3 regions of the Phytobacter sp. genome follow, and region 1 is predicted to be linked to each of the others. Evidence: predicted binding sites of a transcription regulator. Region 1 holds the regulator's gene; each other region holds the start of a gene.
The links. The regulator Fur, encoded in region 1, represses iron uptake genes when iron is present. The targets are predictions, from matches to a motif close to ATAATAATGAGAACNACTATCAA.
Positions count from the first base shown of each region.

Region 1 (10,863 bases):
TGTTACCGAACTGCGTGCACAAAACCCACAGGCGGATGCTCAGATTCCGGTTGAGCTGCTCACCACGTCGGCAAGCGGGCTGGATAATAACCTGACGCCTGCGGCCGTCGCCTGGCAAATTCCTCGCGTGGCACAAGCGCGCGGGCTGAGTCGCGATGTCGTTGCGAAGCTCGTCGCGGAACATACGGAAAAACCGCTGGTGGATTTTATCGGTCAGCCAGTGGTAAATATTGTCGAACTGAATCTGGCGCTGGATGCGCGTAAGGATAACTAAGCCATGACAGACGAGCCTTTGCGCCCGGACCCCGACCGGCTGCTGGAACACACAGCAACCACCCACCGTGGAAAACTGAAGATTTTTTTCGGTGCCTGTGCCGGGGTCGGCAAAACCTTCGCCATGTTGCAGGAAGCCCAGCGGCAGCGAGCGCAAGGGCTGGATATCCTTATCGGCGTAGTGGAAACCCACGGGCGGAAGGAGACTGCCGCCCTGCTGAACGGTCTTGCCGTACTGCCACCCAAACGGGTCGCCCATCGCGGGCGACTGATTCAGGAGTTTGATCTCGACGCCGCCCTTGCGCGGCGTCCGGCGTTGATACTGATGGACGAACTGGCGCACAGTAACGCGCCGGGCACTCGCCACCCAAAACGCTGGCAGGATGTGGAAGAGCTGCTGGAAGCTGGCATTGACGTGTTAACGACAGTAAACGTGCAGCATCTGGAAAGCCTGAACGATGTGGTCAGTGGCGTCACCGGCATCCAGGTCCGCGAAACCGTCCCCGATCCCTTCTTTGATGCCGCCGATGAAATCGTGCTGGTCGATCTTCCCCCGGACGACCTGCGCCAGCGCCTGCATGAGGGGAAGGTCTATATCGGCGGACAGGCGGAGCGTGCCATCGAGCATTTCTTCCGTAAGGGCAACCTCATCGCCCTGCGCGAGCTGGCGCTGCGTCGAACTGCCGACCGCGTTGATGACCAGATGCGAGCCTGGCGCGACCGTCTCGGCGATGAAAAAGTCTGGCATACCCGTGATGCTATCCTGCTCTGCGTCGGGCATGGCAACGGAAACGAGAAACTGATCCGCACCGCAGCACGACTGGCTGCCAAACTGGGCAGCGTCTGGCACGCGGTCTATGTTGAAACCCCTACCTTGCACCGACTGCCCGAACCGCAGCGACGGGCTATTCTGGCCTCCCTGCATCTGGCCCAGGAGTTAGGTGCGGAAACCGCTACCCTTTCCGACACCGCAGAGGACAAAGCGATTTTGCGCTATGCCCGGGAGCATAATCTCGGCAAAATTTTGATTGGCAGACGCGCCAGACGCAGCTGGTTTAATCGCGAATCCTTCGCCGATCGTCTGGCGCGACGCGCACCGGATCTTGACCTGGTGATCATCGCTCCTGATGACACGCCCGTCACGCTGCCTTCTCGTCCTGGAGATGCTCGCCCATTTATGGAACGCTGGCGTGTTCAGGTCAAAGGCTGCCTGGTGGCCCTGGCTTTGTGTGCAATTATCACGCTGATTGCAATGCAATGGCTGGTCGCTTTTGATGCCGCCAACCTGGTGATGGTCTACCTGCTCGGGGTGGTGGTGATCGCGCTGTTGTATGGCCGCTGGCCCTCGGCGTTTGCCACGGTTATCAACGTGGTCAGTTTTGACCTCTTTTTCATCGCGCCTCGTGGGACGCTGGCGGTCTCAGATGTGCAATATCTGCTGACGTTTGGGGTGATGTTGACCGTGGGTCTTGTCATCGGCAACCTGACAGCTGGGGTACGCTATCAGGCGCGCGTGGCCCGTTATCGTGAACAGCGCACCCGCCATCTCTATGAGATGTCAAAAGCGCTGGCATCGGGGCGCAGCGCCGCAGACATTGCCGCCACCAGCGAAACATTCATTCGCTCCACCTTTGATGCACGAAGCCAGGTACTGCTGCCAGACAGTTCGGGCAAACTGGTGGCCATTACCGGAACGCATAACATCACCTCCTGGGATGATGCCATCGCCCGCTGGAGCTTTGATAAAGGCCAGCCTGCTGGCGCGGGTACAGATACCCTGCCCGGTGTCCCCTACCAAATTTTACCGCTCAAAAGTGCGCAGAAAACACATGGGTTGGTGGTCGTTGAACCGGCCAATTTGCGCTTGCTGATGGTACCTGAACAACAGCGTTTGCTGGAAACTTTTACCCTGCTGGTCGCCAGCGCGCTGGAGCGCCAGGCGTTGATCTCCAGTGAAGAGCAGGCCCGCTTTGCCAGCGAGCGCGAGAGCATTCGTAACTCACTGTTAGCCGCCCTCTCCCACGACCTTCGCACACCGCTGACGGTGCTGTTCGGCCAGGCGGAAATCCTGACCCTGGACCTGGCAAGCGAAGGGTCAAAACATGCACCGCAGGCCAGCGAAATCCGCCAACACGTACTGAATACAACTCGTCTGGTCAATAACCTGCTTGATATGGCGCGCATTCAGTCCGGCGGTTTTAATTTAAAACGAGAGTGGTTGACCCTGGAAGAAGTAGTGGGTAGTGCGCTGAGAATGATTGAATCCAGCCACGGTGGACGGCATATCGCACTCGACTTACCAGACCCACTAATGCTGGTCCATGTGGATGGTCCTCTGTTCGAGCGCGTGCTGATCAATTTGTTGGAAAATGCAGTGAAATATGCCGGACATCGGGCCAAAATAGGCATTCGAGCGATAACAGAAAATGCCCGCTTAACGCTGGAAGTCTGGGATAACGGGCCCGGTATTCCTGCCGGGCAGGAACAGACCATTTTTGCTAAGTTTGCTCGCGGAAATAAAGAGTCGGCTATCCCCGGCGTAGGACTGGGACTGGCCATCTGTCAGGCTATTGTCGAGGTGCATGGTGGGACCATTTTCGCCGCAAACCGCCCGGAAGGCGGTGCCTGTTTTCATGTTACACTGCCTCTCGATACGCCCCCGCAACTGGATGACTTTGTCGAGGATCTGTGATTAACGTTCTTATTGTCGAAGATGAACAGGCTATTCGTCGTTTCCTGCGTACCGCGCTGGAGGCTGATGGGCTGCGGGTGTTTGAAGCTGAGACATTACAGCGAGGCTTGCTTGAAGCAGCGACGCGCAAACCGGACCTGGTCATCCTCGATTTGGGCCTGCCGGATGGCGATGGCATCGATTTTATCCGTGATCTGCGTCAGTGGAGCCAGATGCCGGTGATCGTTTTGTCTGCCAGAGCGGAGGAGAGCGATAAGATCGCCGCCCTTGATGCGGGCGCGGACGATTACCTCAGTAAGCCATTTGGTATCGGTGAACTGCAGGCCCGACTGAGAGTGGCGTTGCGCCGCCATGCCGGTACTCAGCAGAGCGATCCCGTGGTGAGTTTTTCGGATATTCAGGTTGATCTCGCCAGTCGACGGATTTTACGCGGCAACGAAGAGTTGCACCTCACCCCTATCGAGTTTCGTTTACTCTCGGTGCTGTTAAACAATCACGGAAAAGTGCTTACCCAGCGTCAGTTGTTAAGCCAGGTCTGGGGGCCTAACGCCGTCGAGCATAGCCACTATTTACGCATCTATATGGGTCATCTGCGGCAAAAACTTGAGGCTGACCCCGCGCGTCCGCGCCATCTGCTTACCGAAACGGGTATCGGTTACCGGTTTATGCTGTAATCACCAGCATAAAAAAAGCCCGGTCACGCTTACGCAACCGGGCCTGGTCAATCACTTTACCGCATCAGGCGTTTTTCAGCACTTCACTGACAATCTCTACCGCTTCTTTCTCAATCAGCTTACGGTGTTCTTCACCGAGGAAGCTTTCGCAGTAAATCTTATAAGCATCTTCCGTACCAGACGGACGTGCGGCAAACCAGCCGTTCTCAGTCATTACTTTCAGACCACCGATCGACGCACCGTTACCTGGCGCTGCCGTCAGACGGGCAGTGATCGGATCACCCGCAAGTGTGCTGGCACTGACCATTTCCGGAGAAAGCTTAGAGAGTGCCGCTTTCTGCGCAGAGGTGGCGCTGGCACCCAGACGGTTGTAGCTCGGCGCACCGAAACGCGCAGCCAGTTCGTCATAATGCTGCTGTGGGTTTTTACCGGTGACAGCGGTGATTTCAGCCGCCAGCAGGCACATGATGATGCCGTCTTTATCCGTAGACCACGGCGTGCCGTCAAAGCGCAGGAAAGAAGCCCCCGCGCTCTCTTCGCCACCGAAGCCGAAGCTACCGTCGAACAGGCCATCAACAAACCATTTGAAACCAACCGGTACTTCAACCAGTTTACGACCAAGATCGTTGACCACGCGGTCAATCATAGCGGAGGAAACCAGGGTTTTACCTACCGCAACATCTTTGCCCCACTGTGGGCGATGCTGGAACAGATAGTTGATTGCCACAGCCAGGTAATGGTTCGGGTTCATCAGCCCAGCCGGGGTGACGATACCGTGACGGTCATAGTCCGGGTCGTTGGCGAAAGCTAAATCGAACTTGTCGCGCAGTGCCAGCAGACCGGCCATCGCACACTCAGAAGAGCAGTCCATACGGATCACGCCATCTTTGTCGAGGTGCATAAAGCGGAAAGTCTGATCGACCTGGTCGTTCACGATGGTCAGATCGAGTTTGTAGAATTCAGCAATGCGTTTCCAGTATTCGATACCAGAGCCACCGAGCGGATCAACACCCAGCTTCAGGCCTGCTTTCTGGATTGACGCCATATCAACGATATCTGCCAACCCTTCGATAAACGGCTGCACCAGATCCTGTTCTTTCACATGGCCCGAGGCCAGTGCCGCGTCCAGAGTGATGCGTTTCACGCCTTTCAGACCATCAGCCAGCAGCGCGTTAGCACGGTCTTCCACCACTTTGGTGACGTTGGTGTCAGCCGGGCCACCGTTTGGTGGGTTGTATTTAATACCGCCATCTTCCGGTGGGTTATGCGACGGAGTGATCACAATGCCGTCAGCCTGTGCGCCGCCTTTCTTGTTGTGGACCAGAATGGCGTTAGAAACGGCTGGAGTCGGAGTAAAACCGTTGTTTTCCTGCACAATCAGATCAACGCCGTTGGCAGCGAGGACTTCCAGCACGGAGATGAATGCAGGTTCAGACAAGGCATGGGTATCTTTACCCACATAGCACGGACCGGTGATACCGTTTTTAGCGCGCTCTTCGGCAATCGCCTGGGCAATCGCCAGAATATGTTGTTCGTTGAAGCTATGACGCCCCGCACTGCCGCGGTGACCTGACGTACCAAATTTTACTGCATGTTCAGCGTTACCGACTTCCGGCTTGAGTACGTAGTACTGCGCGGTAAGTTGGGCGACGTTGATCAAATCGCTCTGTTGCGCAGGTTGCCCCGCACGTTCATGGTTAGCCATTGCCTGGTCCTTTTTATGCAAGGATTAAATTGTGCCGCAAACCTTTTCAATCAATTCCGCCGGGAACTGCATTGACTGCATGATGTGTTCGACCATGCTGCATTTACGACCCGTATTGGTGTTGGTGATGACCCAGTATGGAGTATCTGGCACCTGTTTTGGCTTGGTTTGAGTACCGTTTTGCAACAGGGTTTGTTCATCAGACGCAAAGTATACGCGGGTACGCCCATGCAGAGACTCGGTAGATTCTGCAAAAGCGTTATTGTCCAAAGAATAGAGCGTAGACAGCACCAGCATGAAACGGTTGACGGCTTTTTTCTGATCGGCGTACTCATCAGAAAGCAGTAACTCGCGCACCGCACGCACTTTGTCTTTCGCGGTATTGGTCGGTTTGACCTCTTCAACAACCTTAGTTGTAACAGGTGTTTCTTTTACAGCAGCGGGAACCGTGGCGGCGGGTTGCGCAGAGGCAGAAAATTTCAACATGCGCCGTAAAATGTCGGATGCACTCTCACCAATATGCTTCGTGTGGCTGGCAATATAACTGTAGAGTTCATCATCAACTTCAATCGTTTTCATTTTAATCCAGTGCAGTGTCTTATCTGAATACAAGTTATTGAGATTATAAAGTCAAATCTCAACAGCGGATAGCGTTAAACCTGAGAGGCTGCTAAGTTAGATTGTGTCTGAACCTTGCAGCCGGGCGGCAGAATGTTCAACATAATACCCTAATCCGAAAGAGCGAAAAAAAGAACTTTGCCATGAAATTGAATACCCGAGCGCAATCTGCACAACAATCGCACAACAATTCTCCCATCGTGTTGGTCCACGGTTTGTTTGGTAGCCTGGACAACCTCGGTATCCTTGCTCGTGACCTCGTCAATGACCATGACATTCTTCAGGTTGATATGCGTAATCACGGGCTTTCAGACCGTTCAGACGAGATGAATTATCCGGTGATGGCGCAGGATTTGGTCGACACGCTGGACGCACATTCTATAGAGCGCGCAACCTTTATCGGCCACTCGATGGGTGGCAAAGCAGTCATGGCCTTAACTGGCCTCGCTCCTGAGCGTATTGACCAATTGGTTGCGATTGATATTGCCCCCGTTGATTATGCTGTCCGCCGCCATGATGAGATTTTTGCCGCTATCAATGCCGTGACGGATGCGCAAGCCACAACGCGCCAGCAGGCGGCTGCCGTGATGCGTACCGTTATTGATGAAGAGGGAGTGATTCAGTTTTTGCTGAAGTCGTTTATTGACGGCCAGTGGCGTTTTAACGTTCCCGTGCTCTGGGAACAGTACCCGCACATTGTAGGCTGGGAAGAGGTTCCGGCCTGGAACCACCCTGCTCTGTTCATTCCTGGTGGGAACTCACCGTATGTGACTGAACAGTACAGGCAGACGCTGCTCAAACAATTTCCTCAGGCGAAGGCACATGTGATTGCCGGTGCGGGCCATTGGGTGCATGCAGAAAAGCCTGATGCCGTTTTGCGTGCTATCCGTCGTTATCTCGCTGAAAAGACAAACTGATTAAAAACCCGGCGACCGGTCGCCTGAACGCGCCCGGGCGTTGGCGTACCTGCCTCCCTGATGTATGATGGCGCGCTAATCAGCCCGGGCTACGACCCGATTGCTTGTACTTCCCGTAGTATTCTTAAATCATGGCTAAAGAACAAACGGACCGCACGACACTAGATCTGTTCGCGAATGAGCGTCGCCCGGGACGTCCTAAAACCAATCCGCTCTCTCGCGACGAGCAATTGCGTATCAATAAACGCAATCAGCTTAAACGCGATAAATTTCGTGGGCTTAAACGCGTCGAATTGAAAATCAATGCCGAAGCCGTTGATGCATTAAATGCACTGGCCGACGCGCGTCAAATGAGTCGCAGTGAACTCATCGAAGAGATGTTGCTGGAACAGCTCAAAGCGCTGAACAGCATTGATTCCTCTGAATCTTCATCTAAATAACGCTTTCATGTGGCATAGAGTGCAGTCTGGCGCGATTGCAGTTTCCGCGCGCTTGCCTGTTCTGCTATGATTGCCCTTATCCGTGGGCTAAACGCCACCACCATATCATTAAGTTTCAAGAGGTTATTTTACTCATGGCAATCACTGGCATTTTTTTCGGCAGCGACACCGGTAATACCGAAAACATCGCAAAAATGATCCAGGCTCAGCTTGGTAAAGATGTTGCTGATGTTCACGACATTGCAAAAAGCAGCAAAGAAGATCTGGAAGGCTACGACATCCTGTTACTCGGCATCCCGACCTGGTACTACGGTGAAGCACAGTGTGACTGGGATGATTTCTTCCCGACGCTGGAAGACATTGATTTCAATGGCAAACTGGTCGCGCTGTTTGGCTGTGGCGATCAGGAAGATTATGCTGAGTACTTCTGTGATGCGTTGGGTACCATCCGTGACATCATCGAACCACGCGGTGCGGTGATTGTCGGTCACTGGCCGACTGAAGGTTACCACTTCGAAGCGTCCAAAGGCCTCGCCGATGACGACCACTTCGTGGGCCTGGCCATTGACGAAGACCGCCAGCCGGAGCTGACCGCTGCACGTGTTGATAAATGGGTTAAGCAGATTTATGAAGAGCTGAACCTTAAAGATATCATTAATGCCTGATGCTGTTTGGCGCAATCTGCGGGTTGCGCCAGATTGATAGTTAAAACCAATGGAAATAATTGCTACATTTTTTTAACTTTTGCCTCCAGCACTGTACAATATGGCCTGGTTAAAATGGGTATCGCGAAGGACTTTGTTGGCGCTACCACGTTTTATACGCTTACTTTACTTGAGGGCTTGCAGTTTTCATTTAGACATGGCAGTTCTATAATGAGACGCATTTCCCAGTGCATTCCTTGTAGCTTCCCGATGGGGAGCGAACCGTTTAGCAACAGGACAGATTCCGCATGACTGACAACAATACCGCATTAAAGAAGGCCGGCCTGAAAGTCACGCTTCCTCGCTTGAAAATTCTGGAAGTTCTTCAGGAGCCGGATAACCATCATGTCAGTGCGGAAGATTTATATAAGCGCCTGATCGATATGGGCGAAGAGATCGGGCTGGCAACGGTTTACCGTGTACTGAACCAGTTTGACGATGCCGGGATCGTAACCCGTCATAATTTTGAAGGCGGTAAATCCGTTTTCGAACTGACTCAGCAACATCACCATGACCACTTGATTTGCCTCGATTGTGGCAAAGTGATTGAATTCAGTGATGACTCCATTGAAGCTCGCCAGCGTGAAATCGCGTCGCAACACGGTATCCGTCTGACGAACCACAGCCTCTATCTCTACGGCCACTGCGCTGAAGGCGATTGCCGCACCGACGACAATGCCCACGAGATTGCTGGAAAATAATCTTCCGTAAACGTAAAAAGCCAACCCTAAGGTTGGCTTTTTTTATGGCTGGAAAAGTGTTTTTCCTACTGCGTATTGTGGCTACGAATCTCCTGCCAGATACGATCGCAATCGGCTTTTATCGCCTGTCCGTTACCCGTATGGGTCGCTTCGAGGCACTGCTGATAATCCAGTGTACGAACCGTTTCTTCATGGGCAAACTGTTGATGCGCTTTTTCCGATTTGAGCACCTCCAGCACACTACGACAGGCTTCAAGCTTTTGCGGCGACCCCTCCGCCGTATTAATGCAGGCACTGTAAGCGGTTTTCAGACGCATATCTTCCTTTGACGCGCCAGGTTGCTGTACACACGCAGCCAGACCGAGGGTCATTAACAGAATCATCAGGTTATTTTTCATTTTGCTCTCCTTCGCATCAGAAGATCGAGAACGGCGCAATCACGATAAATTTCACGTCGCGCTCATCCTGGAAGATATTGTTGTATCCCCCGCCCCAGCTCGGGATATCAGAGTGGTTATCATATTGCGTGAAGTGCAGCTTGAAGAGTGTGCCTTTCGCCAGACCATCCTGCAGGGTGTAAACCACATCCAGACTGTAAGCAGATTCTTTAATGGAGTTACCGGCATCGTAATATTTGTCGCCAGAAGGAACGTTCGAGGGTTTAGCATCCCAGCCGTAGACATATGACGCCCCCACCGCCCAACCCGGCAGATTTAAATCTTTAAGATCGTACATCGCACCGACAAAGACGGCTTTCTCATTGTGGGCGTTAAAGTCTGAGCGATTATCCCACCAAATATCCAGACGGCCATTTGATGAACCATACAGTGGCGTCATACGCTGGTTGAAGTATCCCTGGCGGCCATCAGCTTTAACCCATGTTCCTTCAAGACGTAAATCAACCGGCCCGACAGCATAATTAAACGTCAACGCCTGTAACCATGCCGTACCATCATAAATATCATTAATCGTATGATTAGTGGCTTTATCCCTCGAACTGTAGAATTGATAACTGGTTGATAACGGACTACCCGCAATATCAAATTTATAACTGGCTTTCGCAAAATACTGATCCACATATCCCTGGGCCTGGCCAAACGCAGCCTCTAATACGAGATCGTTTTTAAAATCATATTTCGCACCGAGAGAGTGCACATAATCAATTTTGGTCACGCGATCATTTTGATAGAAATTATCGGTTTCATTATACCAGGGCGCTTTATATTCATTGGCCCACATATAGGAAAAACTCAACTCGCCTGCTTGCTCAAAATTCAGTTTTACACCAGCCTCGGTACCCTGATAGGTTCCTGGCATAAAACTCCAGTTAGAAGCCAGCAGCGTCTGTCCGGTGGGCTGAATATAGCCCGCTCTGGCCCACACCGGACCGTATTTGAACTTAGCCGCAGCGGTGTAAAGACTTGCACCGCTTCTGTCCCCAGCCCAGTCTTCATCGTAGACTTTATGACTATTAGAGAAAGCTATTTCGTTAGGGTGGGCACTGCCCGACGATTCGGCCATTTCAATGGCTGCAAACGCCGCAATATCGATACCGAACATATCTGCTGCATATCCCGACTGGAAATCCAGATTGGTATTCCAGGTGGAATGCGCAAGGTTAGTTTTATATTTATTGCCGTCGGTGACGTCTTTACGGTCGCGCTCACGCTGCCAGTAATAGACACCGCCAGTAAGAGTCGAATCGTCAACAAATCCTGCGGCAGTGACCGCAGGTGACGCCATTAAACCTGACATTGCTGTAACGCTGGCAATAGCTAACGCTATCGCCTTACGCTTGGCGGTAAACGCGTTCATAATTGTTCCTCTTTGACTAAAATAAAAAGTGCTGTGCAAAGGCATTCAGCAACAAAATAAAATCAGGAAATAACGGAAAGTGCCTAAAAACTTCTTTCACTCCCCGAATCAAGGTTATTTTTGCCCGCACGAATGATCAAGCATTTTGCCCAGGTGAAAACCAGGAATATGACAGGACACACAGATTTCAGGTTGTTTCAGGAGAGTTTTGCAAAGGAGGAGTAAATCGTAATTTACCGTGTAAATTATCAGGATGAACGAGGGTTAAAAATAATAAATTTAAAACTGCATTTCATGTCAAGCACAGACAATTATTGTAAAATC
Region 1 is NZ_JCACPZ010000004.1:719,698-730,560, forward strand. Features, by position in the region: gene kdpC (potassium-transporting ATPase subunit KdpC) at 1-274, shown strand, start outside; gene kdpD (two-component system sensor histidine kinase KdpD) at 278-2,965, shown strand; gene kdpE (two-component system response regulator KdpE) at 2,962-3,639, shown strand; gene pgm (phosphoglucomutase (alpha-D-glucose-1,6-bisphosphate-dependent)) at 3,704-5,344, opposite strand; gene seqA (replication initiation negative regulator SeqA) at 5,369-5,923, opposite strand; gene ybfF (esterase) at 6,106-6,879, shown strand; gene ybfE (LexA regulated protein) at 7,011-7,319, shown strand; gene fldA (flavodoxin FldA) at 7,454-7,984, shown strand; gene fur (ferric iron uptake transcriptional regulator) at 8,272-8,724, shown strand; gene chiQ (ChiQ/YbfN family lipoprotein) at 8,790-9,122, opposite strand; gene chiP (chitoporin ChiP) at 9,139-10,539, opposite strand.

Region 2 (10,863 bases), on a different contig from region 1:
CTGTGCTTCTGCGGTGGTGGTGGTAGGGCCGGTATAGATAACTTTTACATCACCTAACTCTTTGGCGGCTTCCTGCGCGCCGGTGTTTGCTGCTTCAAAAAAACCATTTCCTAATGATTTCGCTACGAGCGCGATTTTGACTTCTGCTAATGCGGAACCGGACAACGCCAGAGCGGCAACGGTGAGGATTAAGCTTGTCTTTATTTTCATTGCTTTTACTCCACGAGTTAGTGTTTTTACTGCATAGGTAGTTACAGAGTTTCCCCTTCAGATCGTTGCCCGAAGGGGTTATAGGACGTTCTTATTGGTACAGCTCTAACGCACTTGCCAGCGGGGTGACGCCAAAGCGTTTACCCAGCGCAATCAGCTCTTCCCGGGTGATGGTCTGTTTCATGCCACCCATGGAATAGACTTTCACCAGCACTTCTGCGGATTTCTCCGCGGTATCGATAAGACCAAAAGTCTCATCCAGATTTGGACCACTGCCGAAGACGCCGTGGAACGGCCACAGTACCAGGGAATGTTTGTTCATGGCTTCTGCGGTGGCCTCTCCGATTTCATCGGTACCCGGCACCATCCACGGCAGGATGCCGACGCCATCCGGGAAGACCACCAGACACTCGGTGCTTCCTTCCCACAATTTACGGGTGATGAAGTCAGAATCGTTTTCCAGCACGTAGGTCAGGGCGATCAGGTTGGTGGCATGACAGTGCATGATGACACGGTCTTTGCCGTTGGTAGCCTTGATGCGCTCGCAGTGTGACAGGAAGTGCGCCGGCAGTTCAGAGGTCGGCACCGCTTCATTCGTCAGGCCCCATAGAATGTGGTAGCCCGCGCCGTCGCTGTCCACTTTTACCACGCCAAGGTTGGCCGTCGGGTCGAGCTGGACGTTACGGAAGAATTTGCCAGAACCGGTAACGATAAACGGCGTGTTGGCGAGCAACGGCATTGGCTGGCTCAACGCGATATAACGCGGCTTCGCATGGAAGTCAGCTTCATACGGGGCGATGTCGGCATCGTCCAGACGCAGCGTCAGGTTACCGCCGTTGCGCTCATCCCAGCCTTTGAGCCAGGCATCGCTGGTGGCTTTGATCATGCCCTGGGTGAACCAGGCGTTAATGATGTTCTGCATAATTTTCTCGTTCCTGTTATCGCGGTGAGGATTCCCCCTCACCCCGGCCCTCTCCCATGGGGAGAGGGGGTAAAAGTTCCCTCTCCCCATGGGAGAGGGTTAGGGTGAGGGCGGTCTTACCCGCGCTGGCTCAATACATCTTTCTCATACGCACGCACGCTCTCCAGCCACTGGCTACCTGCCGGGGTGTCGTGGCGCTGGCAATACATCTCCCAAACGGCCTGCCACGGTAAGCATTTCTGCTCTTCCAGCAGCGCCAGACGCGCGGTGTAGTCGCCGTCTGCTTCCAGTTGGCGCAGTTGCTCAACTGGTTCCAGCAGAGCACGCAGCAGGGCTTTCTTCATGTTGCGGGTACCAATAACCCAGGCGGCGATACGGTTGATGGAAGCATCAAAGAAATCGAGACCGATATGCACGCGGTCGAACAGGTTGTGACGCACGATCTCGCTGGCAATCGCCTGGGTTTCGTCGTCCAGCAGCACCACGTGGTCGCTGTCCCAGCGCACCGGGCGGCTGACGTGCAGCAGCAGGCGCGGCACATAGAGCATGGCGGCAGAAATCTTGTCGGAAATCACTTCAGTAGGATGGAAGTGACCGGCATCCAGGCACAAGGCGGTCTGGCGGCTGGCGGCGTAGCCCAGGCAGAATTCGTTAGAGCCGACGGTGTAGCTCTCTGCACCGATACCGAACAGTTTGCTTTCCACGGCATCGATGTGGTGGGCGAGGTCGAACTTCTCGCTCAGCGCTTCGTCCAGGGCAGCCATCAAACGCTGGCGCGGTGCCAGGCGGTCAACGGTGATGTCTTTCATGCCATCCGGCACCCAGATGTTCATCACTGAAGGCGTGCCGAGTTGCTCACCGAAGTACGCGGAGACGCGGCGGCTGGCTTTCACGTGGTCAATCCAGAACTGACGGATTTCGTCGTTCGCATGGGAGAGGGTGAAACCGTCTGCGCTTAAAGGATGTGAGAAGCAGGATGGATTGAAATCCAGACCCAGTTTGTTCGCTTTTGCCCACTCAACCCAGTTTTTGAAGTGCTCAGGCTTGATGGCGTCGCGGCTGACTGACGTACCTGCTTCGTGGTAAATCGCGTGCAGGTTCAGGCGTTTCGGGCCAGGGATCAGGCTCAGCGCTTGCTCAAGGTCGGCGCGCAGTTCGGTGGCATTACGCGCTTTACCTGGGTAGTTACCGGTTGCCTGAATACCGCCAGTCAGGCTGCCTTCCGGGTTTTCAAAACCGGCGACATCATCGCCCTGCCAGCAGTGCATGGAGACGGGCAGTTTGTCGAGCTGGCGCAGTGCCTCTTCGACATCGATGCCTACAGCATTGAAGCGCTGTTTAGCGATTTCCCAAGCTTGTTCTAGTTGAGTGGTCATGCACAAAGCTCCTTAGTCTGTCGTTTTTGCTGAAACCGCACGACGTGGCGGGCAATTTCGTTATCAGGATGAGGGGTGTAAGTGGTCAGCGTGTAGCTCGCGGCCACCACGTCACGGAAAGTGTCGACGCTGCTCAGTTCATTGAGCGTCATCAGTTGCACGCCGATGTTGCCGAGCGTGGAGGCTTCAACAGGGCCAGCGACCACCGGCAGGCCACAGGCGTCGGCGCAAAGCTGATTCAAAAGCTGGTTCTGGCAGCCGCCACCCACGATGTGCAGTTGGGTGAATGGTTTGCCACGAAGCTGGGCAAGCTCGTGCAGGACGTCAGCGTAGAGCAGTGCCAGGCTGTCGAAGATGCAGCGCGCCAGTTCGGCATCGCTTTGTGGAACGGGCTGGTGGCTTTCGCGACAAGCGGCCTGGATCTCGTGACTCATATCGAGTGGGTTGATAAAGCGCTCATCGTTGGGGTTGATCACGAAGCGGCATGAAGGCAGGGCGCACGCCTCAGCAATCAGCGCAGGCAGGTCGTCTACATTGCGCTCTTTCAGTACTCGCTGGAGCAACCACAACCCCATAATATTTTTCAGCACACGGTAGCGACCTTCCGCGCCGCCTTCGTTGGTAATGTTGGCCGCCAGGGCATCGTCATCGGTGTAGGGTGTGGTGCTTTCAAAGCCCATCAGTGACCAGGTGCCTGAAGCGAGATAAGCGGAATCGGCATGTTTAAGCGGTGAGGCAATGACCGCGCTGGCGGTGTCGTGGCTGGCAACGGCGACCACCGGAATGGCTTCGCCCTGCGGATTTTGCCAGTGACCAATCACATTGCCCGGATGGGTCGGCGTACCGAACCAGGAGGCAGGCACGCCGGTCCAGTTGAGCAGTGTTTCATCCCAACTGTCGGTTTCAATGTTCACCAGTTGGGTTGTGGTGGCATTGGTATATTCCCAGTTCATATTGCCGGTCAGGCGGAAGCTGAAATAGTCCGGGATCAGCAAGGCATGCTCAACGGATGCCATGACTTCTGGTTGCTGTTGGGCAAGGGCGCGAAACTGGTACAGGGTGTTAAAGGGGAGAAACTGAATGCCACTGCGGCGATAAATACTGGCTTTGCCGAGCTGCTCCAGAGCCTGATGCATCACGCCATCGGTGCGATGATCACGGTAAGAGATGGGCAAACCGACGCGCTCCCCGAGCTTGTTGATGAGCACATAATCCACGCCCCAGGTGTCGATACCAATACTGTCGATGACCACGCCCTCAGCACAGGCTTTTTCCAGTCCAAGGCAGATTTCATCTTCAAGCGCATCGATATCCCAGCAGTCGTAGCCGTGCTTTTTTTCCAGATAGTTGGCGAAGCGATGAACTTCACGCAGCGTGAGCCTCCGCTGTTCTGTCGCGTAGCAGGCCAGCATGATGCGGCCGCTTGAGGCACCTAAATCGACGGCGACACAATGGCGAAAAGTCATGGTGAGGTCCTTGTGAGAGTTGTTGCCCCCAGTCTAAAAAAAGGACGTCGCGGTAACCTTCTTGTTACTGACAGTCGCCATTAGGGACTGGCAAGAAAGCAAAGGTGAAAGTGAGAGAGTTCACATTTTCCAGCAAAAGCGGCGGATTTCAGCGGTGTGACGCATGCCGCAATTCCTGATCTTTCCGGCCTTTTCTTGAAAAACCGACAGGCTTTGCCATGTTTGTGGTCAAAAATTCAAGGTGCGATCGGCCACCCTTAATTACTATTTTGAGAACATTTCTCATTAGTGAGTGGGGCAATATGACCGTATTACACAGCGCGGACTTTTTTCCTTCGGGCATCACGCCTGTTGCTATCGAGCCGCGATTGCCCCAGGCGGCGTTTCCCGAGCATCATCATGATTTTCATGAAATTGTGATTGTTGAGCATGGCACTGGTATCCATGTGTTTAACGGCCAGTCCTACACCATCAGTGGTGGGACAGTCTGCTTCGTGCGCGATCACGACAGGCACTTATATGAACATACTGACAACCTCTGCCTGACCAATGTGCTCTATCGCTCACCGGATGCATTCAAGTTCCTGGCGGGCTTAAATGCGCTGTTGCCGCAGGAGCAGGATGGGCATTACCCGTCGCACTGGCGTGTTAACCAATGCGTTCTTCAACAGGTGCGCCAGATAATCGGTCAGATGGAAACCCTGGGCAATGCGCTGGATATGCCGACCACTGCTAACCGTGAAATTCTGTTTATGCAGCTACTGGTGTTGTTGCGTAAAAGCAGTCTGGAGGAGGGGGCGTTCAGTAACGATGCGCGGCTTAATCAGTTGATGTCCTGGCTGGAAGATCACTTTGCCGAAGAGGTGTGCTGGGAGTCGCTCGCTGATGAGTACGCGCTGTCGCTGCGCACCCTGCATCGCCAGCTAAAAAGCTATACCGGGCTGACGCCGCAGCGGTATCTCAACCGCCTGCGACTGATCAAGGCGCGCCATATGCTACGTCATGGCGATGACAGCATTACCGATATCGCTTATCGCTGCGGTTTTGGCGACAGTAACCACTTTTCGACGCTTTTTCGCCGAGAGTTTGACTGGTCGCCGCGGGATATCCGTCAGGGACGGGATGTGCAATTGCAATAGCGGTAACGAGAAGGCTGTCACCGATTTTTTGTCGTAAATCAGCTAATACTTATCGGTTGTTTTGGGCTGAGGTGACGTTGTGGCAAGCCAGTTAATTCTTCGTAGCGCCGATTTTTTCCCCCGTCCAGGGCAGACCGTTGCCGTGGCGGATCGCTATCCGCAAAACGTCTTTGCCGAGCATACGCACGAGTTTTACGAACTGGTGCTGGTCTGGCGTGGCAACGGGCTGCATGTGCTCAATGACCGACCTTATCGCATCACCCGCGGTGACCTGTTTTACATCCGCGCGCAGGACAAACACTCCTATGCATCGGTCAACGATCTGGTGCTGCAAAATATCATCTACTGCCCCGATCGCCTGTCGCTGAATCTCGACTGGGCGGCACATATTCCGGGGCTTCAGGGTTCAGAGTGGACGCCGCACTGGCGTATTGGCAGCACCGGGATGACCCAGGCCCGGCAGGTGATCACTCAGCTAGAACAGGAGAGCACCAAAAGTGATGCCCTGGCGAATGCTATGGCAGAAGCCTTGTTTGCCCAACTGGTGATGACGTTGAAGCGCCATCGCTTTGCTGCTGATAATCTGGCCGCCGCCAACAGCGAGCCGCTGCTCGATAAACTCATTACTGCGCTTTCTGGCAGCCTCAACCGCAGCTTTTTGCTTGAGCAGTTTTGCGAGCAGGAGCGGTGCAGCGAGCGGGCACTCCGCCAGCAATTTCGGACTCAGACCGGGATGACTATCAACCACTACCTGCGGCAGTTGCGGATTTGCCACGCGCAGTATTTATTGCAACATACGGAGTTGATGATTGGTGAAGTGTCCACACGCTGTGGCTTTGAAGACAGCAACTATTTCTCGGTGGTTTTCACTCGTGAAACCGGCATGACCCCCAGCCAGTGGCGGCAGCGGCATAACGAAGCGGCATAGAATCCCGCTGGTCTGACATTCCCTTATGCCACATGGGCTTGTTTACATAACAGAATGTTATAACCATATTAAAACTACGGCATTGATAAACATTTTCAATATCATTTAACTAACTATAATGAACCAACTGCTTACGCGGCGTTAACACATCTGCCGCCCGACAATAATGGAGATTAGTATGAGCTATACACTGCCATCCCTGCCGTACGCCTACGATGCACTTGAGCCTCATTTCGACAAGCAGACGATGGAAATCCATCACTCTAAACACCACCAGGCTTATGTAAACAATGCGAACGCAGCGCTGGAAAGCCTGCCAGAATTCGCCAGCCTGTCTGCTGAAGAGCTGATCACTAAACTGGACCAACTGCCGGCAGACAAAAAGACCGTTCTGCGTAACAACGCTGGCGGCCACGCAAACCACAGCTTCTTCTGGAAAGGCCTGAAAAAAGACACCACCCTGCAGGGCGACCTGAAAGCAGCTATCGAGCGTGATTTCGGTTCCGTTGATAACTTCAAAGCTGAATTCGAAAAAGCAGCAGCAACCCGCTTCGGTTCTGGCTGGGCATGGCTGGTGCTGAAAGGCGACAAACTGGCTGTGGTTTCTACCGCTAACCAGGACTCCCCGCTGATGGGCGAAGCTATCTCTGGCGCGTCTGGCTTCCCTATCGTGGGTCTGGATGTGTGGGAACACGCTTACTACCTGAAATTCCAGAACCGTCGCCCGGACTACATCAAAGAGTTCTGGAACGTGGTTAACTGGGACGAAGCAGCAGCACGTTTCGCCGCTAAGAAATAAGTTTTGCTAAATCTCCCGCTTTCGCGGGTGAATCAAGCCCCTGTCGACATAGTCGGTGGGGGTTTTTTTATGGAGGCAAATCGGCCGCTTTAAATAAAAACAATGATCCAATAAAAATGAAATATTGTTTTGTTTTTGTATGTGAGATCACTTTTCTGGGTGTGACGACGTTCTAACATTTCGCCATCAGCGCTGGACTCGCTCCTTTTTAAGGGCGAAATGGCGCACAAAAATCAGTGATTTTTTGACAGGTGGCGGTATGCAAATCAAACGTGCAATAGAAAAAATCCCGGGCGGGATGATGCTGGTTCCTCTGTTTCTTGGTGCGTTGTGTCACACCTTCTCGCCGGGTGCGGGAAAGTATTTTGGCTCCTTCACGAATGGCATGATCACCGGGACCGTGCCGATTCTGGCGGTGTGGTTTTTCTGCATGGGCGCGTCAATTAAGCTCAGTGCGACCGGTACGGTGCTGCGCAAGTCCGGCACCCTGGTGGTGACCAAAATTGCGGTGGCCTGGGTGGTTGCGGCGGTGACATCACGTTTGATTCCGGCGCACGGCGTGGAAGCGGGCTTCTTTGCAGGGCTGTCGACACTGGCGCTGGTCGCCTCAATGGACATGACTAACGGCGGGCTTTACGCCTCCATCATGCAGCAGTACGGCACCAAAGAAGAGGCCGGGGCGTTTGTGCTGATGTCCCTCGAATCTGGCCCATTGATGACGATGGTGATTCTGGGTACGGCGGGTATCGCCTCATTTGAACCACATGTGTTTGTTGGCGCAGTACTGCCATTCCTGATTGGCTTTGGTCTGGGTAATCTGGACCCCGAATTGCGTGAGTTCTTTACCCGCGCAGTACAGACGCTGATTCCCTTCTTCGCCTTTGCGCTCGGTAACACCATCGATCTCAGCGTGATTGCCCAGACTGGTTTGCTCGGCGTGCTGCTGGGGCTGGCTGTGATTGTGATTACGGGCATTCCGTTGATTATTGCCGATAAGCTGATTGGCGGCGGAGATGGTACCGCAGGGCTTGCGGCTTCCAGCTCTGCCGGGGCGGCAGTGGCAACACCGGTACTGATTGCCGAGATGGTGCCGGAGTTTAAAGCGATGGCGCCTGCCGCGACTTCGCTGGTAGCGACATCGGTGATTGTGACCTCCATTCTGGTGCCGATTTTGACCTCTGTCTGGTCACGTAAAGTGAAAGGGGATGCAGTGGCTCCGGACCTGCGCAGTGCGGTGAAATAGCGCAGAACGTTCAATGAGAAACCGGCCTTTGCAGGCCGGCTTTTTTGTCAGTGGGGTATACCAAAAACCTTATCCACTTGCGCACACTCGGCATGTGTTAACTCGCCGCCAAAATTGCGCGACGTAGCACCGCAGTAACCGAATTTGCGCGATACCACGGTTTTAATGGTGGTCACGAAATCCTCGCCAATCGTATAAATCGACATGAATTTGCCGATTTCACGCTGCGCATCATGCAGAGCCGTCAGGTCATTTTGCTTCCAGGCTTCTCGCGCGTTGACAAATAGCTCTGGCATCACGTTGTTTAACCCGGAGATAACGCCCGCACCACCTGCCAGCAGGTTCGGAATGAAATACTCGTCATAGCCGGAAAGCACGGCGAAATCATCACGGACTTTTTCGGTCGCGAGGATGATATTGCGGGTATGCGACTGGCAATCAACGGTGTCTTTAATGCCGGCAAAGTTCGGGAACTCGGCCGCCAGCGTGGCGACCAGCTCCGGTGTCAGGTCACAGCCGGTGCGTGCAGGGAAGTTATAGGCAAACCACTTACCGTTTAGTCGCTGCCCCAGATGGCGGAAGTAACTCAGCAGCTGTGCAGGCGTTTGCCCGTAGTAGTAAGGGGGCAGGACCATGACCGCGTCATAACCCGTACGGAAGGCTTCGTCCGCCATCCAGAGTAGATCATTCAGGCTGGTTGAAGAGACGTTTGCCACCAGGGTACCGGGCGTCATACCGCGCACTTCGCGGATCAGCATGAGCCGTTCATCAAGGGTGAAAGAGGCAAACTCGCCAATGCTGCCCATTAGCAATACCACATCGATTCTGGCGTCGGTCAGGCGTGAAATATGCTGTCTTAATCCATTCAGATCAACTTTACCGTCGGGTGTCATTGGCGTAATGGACGGGCACCAGACGCCGGAAAATTCATTTTCAGTCTTCACGTCACTGTCTCCTTGAATATGAAATAGCGTTTCACTTCTTCAATAAGTGATAGCACGTCCTGACGGAATTCACGCGCACCGGTGTCTCATTTCTGCACGATTTCGGGGTAAAAAGTGTGGTGTAATACCGGAACAATTTTAGCGTCCGGGGGAAAAGATGCGGCATCCGGTTAATGTTTATACAGGCACTGTAAAGGATTATGCGGGCAGTAAGCCCAGCGCAATCGCCAAGCTCCAGGTGGACGGAGAGTTAACCTTAACGGATCGTGGTCTGGAGGGGGACCAACAGGCGGAGAAGGTGATTCACGGCGGGCCGGACAGGGCGCTTTGTCACTATCCTCGCGAGCATTACGCCTTCTGGCGTCAGACCTTCCCTGATAACGACGCGCTCTACTACGCGCCCGCTTTCGGCGAGAATTTGTCGACGGAAGGGCTGACGGAGAGGAATGTTTTTATCGGTGATATTTTCCGGTGGGGAGAGACGCTGATTCAGGTTACCCAGCCGCGCTCGCCCTGCTACAAGCTCAACTTTCACTTTAACGTCAGCGATATGGCGTCACAAATGCAGGCTTGTGGGCGCATTGGCTGGCTCTATCGCGTGATTGCGGCGGGAAAGGTTTCGACGGATGCACCGCTTGAACTGGCATCACGCACCAGTGATGTGAGCGTTCAGGATGCGGCGTCCATTGCCTGGCATATGCCGTTCGATGACGAACAGTATCGGCGTTTACTCTCTGCGGCCGGGCTGTCTGCAAGCTGGACAAGAACGATGCAGAAGCGGCGTTTAAGTGGGGTTATCGAGGATAATTCGCGAAGATTGTGGGGAAAGTAGAACTGTTCCCCCTCACATTGCAGTGAGGGGGAACAGGTGTTACGAACGTTTATACAGCGGCAGCCAGATTGTTAAGCGCAAACCGCCCAGCGGGCTGTCGTCGGCTTTCACCCAACCACGGTGCTGTTGAATGGCGGTTTCCACAATCGCCAGCCCCAGACCCGTGCCACCTGATTCGCGATCGCGCGCTTCGTCAGTACGGTAGAAGGGACGGAAAATCTGCTCTCTGTCTTCCGGGCTGACGCCAGGACCGTCATCATCAACGTTGATGGTGATGCCCTCTTTGTCGACCGAGAAATTGACTTCGATTTTGGTGTGCGAGTAGCGCAGGGCGTTACGCACGATATTCTCCAGCGCACTTTCCAGTGCGTTAGGGTTACCGTACAGCGGCCATGGCCCTGGCGGGAAGTTGACCGTCAGCGTTTTCCCCACCTGCTCGGCTTCAAAGGCGGCGTTGTCCAGCACCTCATTCCACAGATGGTTAGCCTTAACGGTTTCACTGACCAGCGCACTTTTCTGCTGATTACGGGACATCACCAGCAGGTCGTTAATCATGCTGTCGAGACGCTGTGCTTCCATTTCGATCCGCTCCAGCTCTTTACTCTCCCCACTGCGTCGACGCAGAAGCGCCGTACCCAGTTGCAGACGCGTGAGGGGCGTACGCAGCTCGTGTGAGATGTCAGAAAGCAGTCGCTGTTGCGAGGTCATCATGCGTTCCAGCGCGGTGACCATCTGGTTAAAACTGGCTCCGGCGGCGACGAACTCCTGTGGCCCGGCTTCCAGTTCCGGACGCTGGCGTAAATTGCCCTGTGCCACTTCATCTGCCGCATTTTTCAACTTACGCGCCGGTTTTGCCAGGCTCCATGCCAGCCAGAGCAGCAAAGGCGAACTGATGAGCATGGTGACGATAAGCAATAGCAGCGGTCGGTCAAACAGCAGGTTGATGAAATCAGACTGAGAGTTGCTGGCCGGGCGGATAAGATAGAGCTGGTAATTATCTTCCC
Region 2 is NZ_JCACPZ010000002.1:64,562-75,424, reverse strand. Features, by position in the region: gene rhaS (rhamnose ABC transporter substrate-binding protein) at 1-210, opposite strand, end outside; gene rhaD (rhamnulose-1-phosphate aldolase) at 302-1,132, opposite strand; gene AC5JPW_RS02985 (L-rhamnose isomerase) at 1,249-2,508, opposite strand; gene rhaB (rhamnulokinase) at 2,505-3,974, opposite strand; gene rhaS (HTH-type transcriptional activator RhaS) at 4,277-5,113, shown strand; gene rhaR (HTH-type transcriptional activator RhaR) at 5,193-6,041, shown strand; gene sodA (superoxide dismutase [Mn]) at 6,220-6,840, shown strand; gene kdgT (2-keto-3-deoxygluconate transporter) at 7,100-8,083, shown strand; gene AC5JPW_RS02955 (dihydrodipicolinate synthase family protein) at 8,131-9,027, opposite strand; gene yiiM (6-hydroxyaminopurine reductase) at 9,185-9,859, shown strand; gene cpxA (envelope stress sensor histidine kinase CpxA) at 9,899-10,863, opposite strand, start outside.
Region 2: sodA (superoxide dismutase [Mn]) is a predicted target of Fur. The motif match lies at 6,124-6,146, and genes of this name have one in related genera.

Region 3 (10,863 bases), on a different contig from region 1:
TCCAGGGCGGTGTCAGCGGCTTCCACTGCATCTGGCGGGCAATAAGAAACGCCGCATTCTGCGTTTGGCGTGCCTGGGTTAATCACAAACACGCGAATTTGCGTCCCTTCTTCCTGATTTGCCAGCAATTTAGCAAAATGCGCTTGCGCAGCATCGGAGATATGGATCATAGCAATGGCCTAATAGTTGACTATTTTACTTGGTTATAATACGCCCATCATCGAGGCTCTACAAGGTTCGACACAGGCACCATACCTGAACAGTCGCCGCGCCATTGCGTAACAGCAGTTGGCTCATTTCCGCGACAGTACTGCCGGTAGTGACGACATCATCCACGATAACCATATGGAGTCCCTTCACCGGCAATTCAAGGCGAAAGGCATTTTTCAGGTTGCGTTTACGCAAGCGGGCGCTCAACTGATGCTGGATTTGGGTCATCCGCGTGCGCCGGAGCGCGGCGGGTTCATAGCGGCAGCCTAACCAGTGTGCCAGCCGTCGGCAGAGTAGATCGCTCTGATTATAGCCTCTTCGCCACTGGCGTCGTTGCCAGAGTGGGACGTTGACCAGCATATCGGGGAGCGGGATTGGTCGGGTTCGATGAGCCTCTCTGACCGCCAGTAACAGCAGCCGCGCCAGGGGCTGAGCGAGCTCGGGACGCCGGGAAAACTTCATCTGATGTACCAGTTGACTGAGCGGCGGCGTGTAGCCACTGACCGTTATCATCTGCTGCCACGGCGGCATTTTCTGCAGACAACGGCCGCAGGGCAACGTGCGGCTGAGTGCGGGTAAGGCACAGCGTGGGCAGACGGGCACGTTAAGGGGGATGTTTCTGGCACAGCAGGAACAAATCCCCCAATGAGCGAGGGCCAGCGGCATTCGGCATAGCCAGCACAGACCGGGCACTGTTAGCATGTTCCACCTCCTTGTATGAATAAAGAGAACCATAACTGATGAACGATATCTGGTGGGAAACTAAAGGCGAAGGACATCGCCATCTTGTGCTGCTTCACGGGTGGGGTCTGAATGCGCAGGTGTGGGATTACATCGTACCTGAACTGAGTTCGCATTTTACGCTTCACCTGGTGGACTTACCGGGTTATGGCCGCAGTACCGGTTTTCCGGCAATGTCGCTTAACGAGATGGCTGAGATTGTGCTGGCAAATGCGCCCGAGCGAGCTATTTGGTTGGGCTGGAGCCTGGGTGGCCTGGTGGCCAGCCAGATAGCGTTAATGGCACCCGCGCGCGTCAGCGGACTGATCACGGTGGCATCGTCCCCCTGTTTTAGCGAGCAGGCGTCCTGGCCTGGGATCAAACCAGACGTTCTGGCCAGTTTCCAGAAACAGCTCAGCGAAGATTTCCAGCGCACGGTAGAGCGTTTTCTGGCATTGCAGACGATGGGAACAGAGACGTCCCGCCAGGATGCGCGCCAGCTAAAAAATGCAGTTTTATCACTGCCGATGCCAGCACAAGAGGTTCTGAATGGCGGGCTGGAGATCCTCAAAACCGTTGATCTACGCGACGCGCTGGTCGGCCTTTCGCTGCCGTTTCTGCGCATGTATGGTCGACTGGACGGACTGGTACCACGCAAAATGGTCGCCCCTCTGGACGCGCTATGGCCCCAAAGTGAGTCGATTATTTTTGGCAAAGCAGCGCATGCACCGTTTATTTCTCATCCGCAAGATTTCTGCCATGCATTGATCGAATTTAATAATACACACATGTAATTATTGCCATCACCTGGAAAACTTGTGATTTGGGAACAATACTGAGAACGCGACGGTGACTGCGTTTTTGCAGGGCGTTGCAGGATAAAAACTGAAAAACCTGAGGAGAATCATGGCTATGAAACTTGTTACAGGTATTGTTGCGTCTCTGGTGATTGGGTCCCTGTCCTTTGGCGTAATGGCCGCACAGGAACTGGAAAAAGATAAAGTGGCGGGGATGAATCTGACGAAGGTCGGGACCATTACCACTTCCGACACCTCCGCGCCAATGGACGCGAAAAAAGAACTGTCCAAAAAAGCCGATGAGCTGGGTGGCAAATATTTTGTTGTGACCAGCGGCGAGAAAAAAGAAAAAGACGTCTACGCCACGGCGGATGTCTATAAGTAATATTAAAGTGAATGTTGAAGCGGGCCTGTTGGCCCGCTTTTAGTTTCCGGTCAGCGACCACCACTCCTGCTGACAAGCGGATTTCCCTTCCGGACACGCTTTGCAATTTCCTGTCAAACAGACATCAGCCTCTTGTTGAATGCGCACGACTTTTCCCATTGCCTCCATGCGACACAACATGGCCTCCACCATCGGACGGGAAAGATGCAACGCACTGCTGAGCTGGCTGGCTTCCATCCGCCCTTGCAGTGCCAGCATATTACGAACGTCAATTAACGATGCCATAGGCGCGCCTTAGTGGCAGTCTCCTGCCGGGCTTTCGCAGCAACTGGCTACCGTTTTGCGGGTGGTCAGCAGATTAACATCCACCCGACTTCTGGCTCGGCGCAAGCTGCCAACAACGACAATGTTGAACAGAATGACCGCCAGAATGCAGGTAAGGCTGTATGTTGGGTGCGAGCTAAAGTTAGTGGTCTGGTAAAACAGTGTTGCCAGCGAATAGGCGATATTGAGTCCCCAAAGAACAGAGAAGCCCATCCAGCCCCGGTTCGATTCACGGGAAATCGCCCCCATGACCGAAATGCAGGGAATGTAGAGCAGTACGAAAATCAGGTAGCTGTACGCGGCACTGGCGCTGCCGAATTTCTCGCTCATCACGCCCATGGTGCCAGTTTCCATTTCACCATCACCTTTGCTGGCCTCGATGGGGTTCGCCAGAACACTTAAGCTGAAGGTGCTTTTCAGGCTGGTCCAGGTCTCTTCCAGTGCGGACTCCAGTTCACCTTTCAGGCTGAATTCTTGCGGATTAAATTCAGCGTTATGGATAGTTTCGGCGGTATAAAGAGTGTTCAGCGTCCCGACAACGACCTCTTTTGCCATCGCCCCGGTAAACAGGCCTACTGTTGCTTGCCAGTGGTCGGGTTGGACACCAATCGGCTGTAGCAGCGGTGTAAACACGCGGCTGACAGAAGCCAGTGCAGAGTCGTTAATGTTATCGACGGTTTTGCCGCTAAGGGAGAAGCTGTTCAGTGCGCTGAGGAAAATGCTGACCACGACGATCACTTTACCGGCACGCAGAACAAAGCCTTTCAGGCGTTGCCAGGTTTGCAGCACCAGGCTTTTCAAATGGGGAACGTGGTAGACCGGCAACTCCATAATGAATGGGGAGGCTTCGCCGCGCATGATGGTGTGTTTCAGCATTAACCCGGTCAGGATCGCCATAACAATCCCCAGAACATACAGCGAGAAGACGGTCAGTGCGCCTTGCTGACCAAAGAAGGCAGCAGAGAAGACGGCAAAAATGGCCAGCCGAGCGCCGCAGGACATAAACGGTGCCATCATGATGGTCATCAGACGTTCCCGGGGCGCATCCAGCGTGCGAGCACCCATCACCGACGGGACATTGCAGCCGAATCCGACAATCAGCGGCACAAAGGATTTGCCCGGTAAGCCGAGAGCCTGCATCAGTCTGTCCATCACAAAGGCCGCACGTGCCATGTAACCCGAATCTTCCAGGAAAGAGAGGAAGAGGTACATCATGCCAATTTGGGGGACCAACGGCAGAACGGTATTGATACCACCGCCCAGCCCCTGCGCCAGGAAAATCGTCAACCAATCAGGGAAGTGCAGTGTGGAGCCCAACCACTGAATACCGTGAACAAAAATGGCAACCGAACCAGCATCAAAAATAGGGGCGAGTGCGCCACCTATATTGATGGCCAGCAGAAACATCAGATACATCACGAACAGGAAGATGGGCAGACCCAAAAAACGGTTCAGAATGATGCGATCCACTGCGGCGGTAAACTGGCTGGGTTCAGCGGTCAACGTATTGCTGACGGCATCGCAGACTGCTGAAATGGTTTGATAGCGTGCATCGGCGATATGCAGCGCCGGATCCTCAATTTCACGCTGTAAACGTGCCAGTGAGGTATCCAGTTTGAGTGCCGCGTCACCGGCATAGGCGCGGCTGTATATATCACCTTCCAGCATTTGCAGGCCCAGCCAGCGGCGCTGCTGTGTCGGCATTTCGGTCGACATGGCCTGAGCCAGCGCATCCGCTTCGTGCTGCAGCGGTTGAGCATAATGAACGAGTTCGACAGGGGTGTTTTTCTGGTGGCGGTCGACGGCAAGTTTTAGTGCATCAATGCCGCGACCACGTGTTGAGACCAGAGGAACAACCGGGCAACCCAGTCGGGCGGATAACGCATCAATATCAATACGGACTTTCTGTTTTTCCGCAATATCCAGCATGTTGAGTGCCAGTATGCAGGGAATACCCAGTTCCAGCAGTTGTAAGGTGAGGTACAGATTGCGCTCAAGGTTGGAGGCATCCACTACGTTAATCAGCAGGTCGGCATCACCGCTTAGTATGTAATGGCAGGCTATTTGTTCATCAAGAGACGTTTGTGACGAGATGGTCGTTAGTGAGTAGGTACCTGGCAGGTCAACCAGAGTGACCTGGTGATCGGTAGTGGAAAACTGCCCCTCTTTACGTTCGACCGTCACACCGGACCAGTTGCCCACACGCTGTCGGGCACCCGTTAGCTGATTAAATAAGGTGGTTTTGCCGGAGTTCGGATTACCAATCAATCCAATGGTTAACTTTTTCATTTTTTATCTCACTGGACAGGATTAACGGGAAATAGCTTCCAGTTGCAAAAATGCGATGTCTTTTTTGCGTAATACCAGATTAACGCGGCGGGTTTCGATATGGATGGGGTCGCCAAGCGGTGCCACTCGAACCACATTAAAAGACGACCCTGGCAACATGCCGAGAGAGAGCAGTTTCTGGCGCCACGCGGGGCTGATATCGCGCGAAAAACCCGTTATTTTCCACGTACTGTCAGGAGATAATTGCATAGGACCTACTTATCTTTATCACGAGTGATTTTCGTTGTTCGTCGAATAAATTCCATTAAACCAGATGGTTAGTTTGCTAAGCGTCAGATGATAACCAGAACGAACAATGATAATGAGAATAGTTTTTATCTTCACTTATTTAACCGCGATATCATCCGGAGTTAAATCGTAAATCGCCGCATCGTTGATATGGCGCAATATTTATCTTGTTTTTCTATTACTCATAACGACTTAAAAAGTATGAATAAATATGGACATTTATTTCTTTATCTTAATGTTTTATTAAGAATTGACGTTGTTATTTTGTAAATAACGCAATCGATTATCATTCATTAATTTAATAGTGGGAATGAATGTGGTGAGATATTTTGAATGTTAATAAGGCATGTGCAGAAAAAAATGGGAAAGAAGCAACGTGCAAGGGGTATGACGGGGTTTGTTTTTTTGAATAACTACATATGAATTTCCCCTCCTCGAAAGGAGGGGAACGTCGTACGTTAGCGTTTTTTGCCCATTGCAGCGGCCAGCGCGTCCATCATGGCGCTGTTGCCTGCTGGTTGAGCTTCACGCCCACGAGGTTTCGCCGCTTTCGCTGCCGGACGAGTCTGTTCACGGCTGCCACCATTACTACGGCGTGCGTTGGTTTCGCCTGGCTGCTCATCCAGACGCATGGTCAGTGCAATGCGTTTACGTTGCAGATCGACTTCCATGACTTTGACTTTAACGATGTCACCCGCTTTCACTACCGTATGTGGATCTTCCACAAACTTGTCAGCCAGTGAAGAAATATGTACGAGGCCATCCTGATGCACGCCAATATCCACGAAGGCACCGAAGTTGGTCACGTTCGTGACAGAGCCTTCGAGTACCATCCCAGGCAGCAGGTCGTTCATGGTTTCGATGCCATCGGCAAAGGTCGCGGTTTTAAACTCAGGGCGCGGGTCACGGCCTGGTTTCTCCAGCTCTTTGATGATGTCCGTCACGGTCGGAACGCCCACGTGTTCATCGGTAAAATCGGATGGTTTGAGCTTGCGCAGTTCGCCGCTGTTGCCCATCAGGTCACGCAGAGATTGCGCCGTTGCTGCCAGGATACGCTCGACCACAGGGTAGGTTTCCGGGTGCACCGTTGAGGCATCCAGGGGGTTATCACCGTGGTTGATACGCAGGAAGCCGGCACACTGTTCAAAAGCTTTCGGCCCCAGACGGCTGACTTTCAGCAATTGCTGTCGGTTCTGGAATTGCCCGTTTTCATCGCGCCAGGAGACGATGTTCTGCGCCATCATGCGGGTCAGCCCGGCGACACGGGTGAGCAGAGGGACGGACGCCGTGTTGAGATCCACACCCACGGCGTTTACGCAGTCTTCAACAACCGCATCCAGCTTACGGGCAAGCTGCGTCTGGCTGACGTCGTGCTGATACTGGCCGACGCCGATAGATTTCGGGTCGATTTTCACCAGTTCAGCCAGTGGGTCCTGCAAACGGCGGGCGATAGAGACAGCACCACGCAGAGAGACATCGAGATCCGGGAACTCCAGCGCGGCCAGTTCGGATGCCGAATAGACGGACGCCCCCGCTTCGCTGACGATCACTTTCTGCCCGGTCACTTTCGGGAACTGCTTTTGCACATCGAGGTAGAAACGTTCAGTTTCACGGGATGCGGTACCGTTGCCGATAGCCACCAGTTCAACATTGTGTTTCTCGCACAATGCCGCCACCACAACGGCGGCTTTGGCTGCCTGACCGGTATGCGGGTAAATGGTATCGGTCGCGACCAGTTTACCGGTGCCATCCACTACTGCGACTTTAACGCCGGTACGCAGGCCAGGGTCAAGGCCCATGGTCGCGCGCAGGCCAGCCGGAGCGGCCATCAGCAGGTCGTGCAGGTTACGGGCAAACACGTTGATGGCTTCATCTTCAGCACGTTCACGCACGGTTCCCATTAATTCGGTTTCGAGATGCATCAGCACTTTAATGCGCCAGGTCCAACTGACAACGCCGCGACGCCAGCTGTCCGCCGGGGCGTTGTTCAGACGCAGGCCGAGGTGGTCGATGATGATTTGCTCGCAATAGCTCTCTTTTGGCGGCTCGTCGAACTGCGGGTCAGCATTCAGAGACAGCTGTAAAATGCCTTCGTTGCGACCACGGAACATCGCCAGTGCGCGGTGAGACGGGGCGGTGGCAATCGGTTCGTGGTGATCAAAGTAGTCACGGAACTTCGCGCCTTCTTCTTCTTTACCGCTGACAACGGTCGCGACGAGGTGGGCATTTTTCCAAAGATAATCACGGACTTTGGCCAGCAGCGCTGCATCTTCAGCAAAACGTTCCATCAGAATGTAGCGAGCCCCGTCCAGTGCGGCTTTGCTGTCCGCGACACCTTTTTCAGCATCAATAAATTTGGCGGCTTCAGTGTCAGGTGAGTGTGAGGGTTCGTTCCAGAGCCGATCTGCCAGGGGTTCGAGACCTGCTTCAATCGCGATTTGCCCGCGGGTACGGCGCTTCGGTTTGTACGGCAGATAAAGGTCTTCGAGTTCCGTTTTGCTCAGGGTAGTGTTGATGGCTTTTTCCAGCGCTTCTGTCAGCTTACCCTGCTCACCGATAGATTTGAGGATTGCGAGGCGACGGTCTTGCAGCTCGCGCAAGTACCCCAGACGCGTCTCCAGATTACGCAGTTGCGTGTCGTCCAGACCACCGGTCACTTCCTTACGATAACGTGCAATAAACGGCACGGTGTTCCCTTCATCGAGCAGGCGAACGGCAGCTTCTACCTGGTTGGCGCTGGCCTGAATTTCACCTGCAATAATGCGGCAGAAAGAATCATTCATCATGGATTAGCTTCATCTGAGTAAAAATTTAAGGGACAGTTATACGGATTGACCGGCAAAAATGCCAGTCATCGACCGGGGCTTCAGATTGTTCCGTCTGGTTTGACGTAGTCAATCTCGTTGACGTACCAGCTGGCTTCTCCGGCAGGGGTATTCACCACAGCGAGGTCACCGACCTCTTTTTTCAGCAGGGCGCGGGCCATCGGGGAATCAATCGAGATGTAGTCTTTGCGACCAAAAATTTCATCGTAGCCGACGATGCGAAAACGCAGGGTATTCCCGTCATCGTTTTCGATCTCAACCCAGGCGCCGAAGAAGACTTTGCCTTCCTGTTGCGGGGAATAATCGACAATTTTCAGGTGTTCAATACACTTGGTCAGGTAGCGAACCCGGCGGTCAATTTCACGCAGGCGTTTTTTATTGTACTGATAGTCGGCATTCTCACTGCGATCGCCCAGGCTTGCGGCCCAGGTGACCTTTTTGGTGACCTCCGGGCGTTCCTGTCGCCAGAGGAAATCCAGCTCTTGTTTTAATTTTTCGAAGCCTTCACGGGTAATCAGAGGCGTTTTCATCGCGTTGCCTTAATTTTATTCATCGGTTTCTTTACAAATAAACGCCCGTTAAGGTGCGGATAAATCATCATTTATGTGATGCAATGTGCATATAAGCTACTGTTAAATATGCTTTGTAACAATTTCGACTAGAATTTATACCAGATTTCGCTGGTTGTTAATGTGCTCTTTTTTAAGAATACGTCATCATAATTGTCGGAACCTTTGGGAGTAAAAACAATGCAAGAGAACTATAAAATCCTGGTCGTGGATGACGACATGCGCCTGCGTGCACTGCTTGAACGTTATTTGACTGAGCAAGGCTTCCAGGTCCGCAGCGTCGCGAACGCTGAACAGATGGATCGCTTGCTGACGCGTGAATCCTTCCACCTGATGGTCCTTGACCTGATGTTGCCGGGCGAAGATGGCCTGTCTATTTGCCGCCGTCTGCGCAGTCAAAGCAACCCGATGCCTATCATTATGGTAACGGCGAAAGGGGAAGAGGTTGACCGTATCGTGGGCCTCGAAATCGGCGCTGACGACTATATTCCAAAACCGTTTAACCCGCGTGAACTGCTGGCCCGTATTCGTGCGGTGCTGCGTCGCCAGGCGAATGAACTGCCGGGTGCGCCATCTCAGGAAGAGGCGGTCATTGCCTTTGGTAAATTTAAACTGAATCTTGGCACCCGTGAAATGTTCCGCGAAGATGAGCCGATGCCATTGACCAGCGGTGAGTTTGCGGTGCTGAAAGCACTGGTGAGCCATCCGCGTGAGCCGCTCTCTCGCGATAAGCTGATGAACCTGGCCCGTGGTCGCGAATATTCCGCGATGGAGCGTTCTATCGACGTACAGATCTCCCGCCTGCGCCGCATGGTGGAAGAGGATCCGGCGCACCCGCGTTATATCCAGACCGTATGGGGTCTGGGCTACGTCTTTGTGCCGGACGGTTCTAAAGCATGAGGCGAATGCGCTTCTCGCCGCGAAGTTCTTTTGCCCGCACGCTGTTGCTGATTGTCACCTTGCTGTTTGTCAGCCTGGTGACAACCTACCTTGTGGTGCTGAACTTCGCGATTTTGCCCAGCCTCCAGCAGTTCAATAAGGTTCTCGCTTACGAAGTGCGTATGCTGATGACCGATAAGCTGCAACTGGAAGATGGGACTCAACTGGTAGTCCCACCGGCGTTTCGTCGTGAGATTTATCGCGAACTGGGTATTTCGCTTTATTCGAACGAAGCCGCTGAAGATGCCGGTTTGCGTTGGGCGCAGCATTATGAATTCTTAAGCCAGCAGATGGCGCAGCAACTGGGTGGCCCGACGGAAGTGCGCGTTGAGGTCAACAAGAGCTCGCCGGTGGTCTGGCTGAAAACCTGGCTTTCCCCCAACATCTGGGTGCGTGTCCCGCTGACGGAGATCCACCAGGGTGACTTTTCACCACTGTTCCGCTACACGCTGGCCATTATGTTGCTGGCGATTGGAGGGGCGTGGCTGTTTATTCGTATTCAAAACCGACCCCTTGTCGATCTTGAGCACGCGGCCCTCAAGGTGGGGAAAGGCCATATTCCTCCACCACTACGTGAGTATGGCGCATCAGAGGTTCGCTCGGTGACCCGTGCATTTAACCAGATGGCGGCCGGTGTGAAACAACTGGCGGATGACCGAACGTTACTCATGGCCGGTGTCAGTCACGATTTGCGCACACCTTTAACGCGTATTCGCCTTGCGACGGAAATGATGGCCGAAGAAGATGGCTATCTCGCTGAATCGATCAATAAAGATATCGAAGAGTGTAACGCGATTATCGAGCAGTTTATTGATTACCTGCGTACCGGGCAGGAAATGCCGATGGAGTTGGCGGAACTCAATGCCGTGCTCGGTGAAGTGGTCGCGGCTGAAAGTGGATACGAGCGTGAAATCGAAACGGCGCTTAATGACAGCGAGATTGAAGTTCGCATGCATCCGCTTTCTATTAAGCGTGCGCTGGCCAATATGGTGGTTAATGCCGCGCGCTACGGCAACGGTTGGATCAAAGTTAGCAGCGGAACGGAGCTGAATCGCGCCTGGTTCCAGGTTGAAGATGATGGTCCGGGCATTAAACCTGAACAACGTAAACATCTGTTCCAGCCGTTTGTCCGTGGCGACAGTGCGCGTAGCACCAGTGGTACCGGGCTGGGTCTGGCGATTGTTCAACGTATTGTCGACAACCATAACGGCCTGCTGGAATTGGGCGTCAGTGAGCGCGGGGGCTTATCTATTCGCGCCTGGCTACCGATTCCGGTCACGCGAATTAGCGTCCAGCCTAAAGAAAACGCATAAAAAAACCCGCCACCTGGCGGGTTTTGTTTGTGGCGTGTTGCAAAATTACAGTTTGGGTCCGGCACTCACCAGTGCAGCGCCTGCGGCTGTATCCGTATACTTCTCAAAGTTACTGGTGAAGAGCTTCGCCAGCTGCGTTGCTTTTTCCTGCCACTGTTCCGGTGTCGCGTAGGTGTTTCGCGGATTGAGGATCCGTGTGTCTAC
Region 3 is NZ_JCACPZ010000001.1:491,655-502,517, forward strand. Features, by position in the region: gene nfuA (Fe-S biogenesis protein NfuA) at 1-170, opposite strand, end outside; gene gntX (DNA utilization protein GntX) at 229-912, opposite strand; gene bioH (pimeloyl-ACP methyl ester esterase BioH) at 951-1,724, shown strand; gene AC5JPW_RS02260 (YdgH/BhsA/McbA-like domain containing protein) at 1,843-2,112, shown strand; gene feoC ([Fe-S]-dependent transcriptional repressor FeoC) at 2,152-2,397, opposite strand; gene feoB (Fe(2+) transporter permease subunit FeoB) at 2,407-4,725, opposite strand; gene feoA (ferrous iron transporter A) at 4,747-4,974, opposite strand; gene AC5JPW_RS02280 (Tex family protein) at 5,472-7,799, opposite strand; gene greB (transcription elongation factor GreB) at 7,880-8,368, opposite strand; gene ompR (osmolarity response regulator transcription factor OmpR) at 8,588-9,307, shown strand; gene envZ (two-component system sensor histidine kinase EnvZ) at 9,304-10,659, shown strand; gene pckA (phosphoenolpyruvate carboxykinase (ATP)) at 10,705-10,863, opposite strand, start outside.
Region 3: feoA (ferrous iron transporter A) is a predicted target of Fur. The motif match lies at 5,081-5,103, and genes of this name have one in related genera.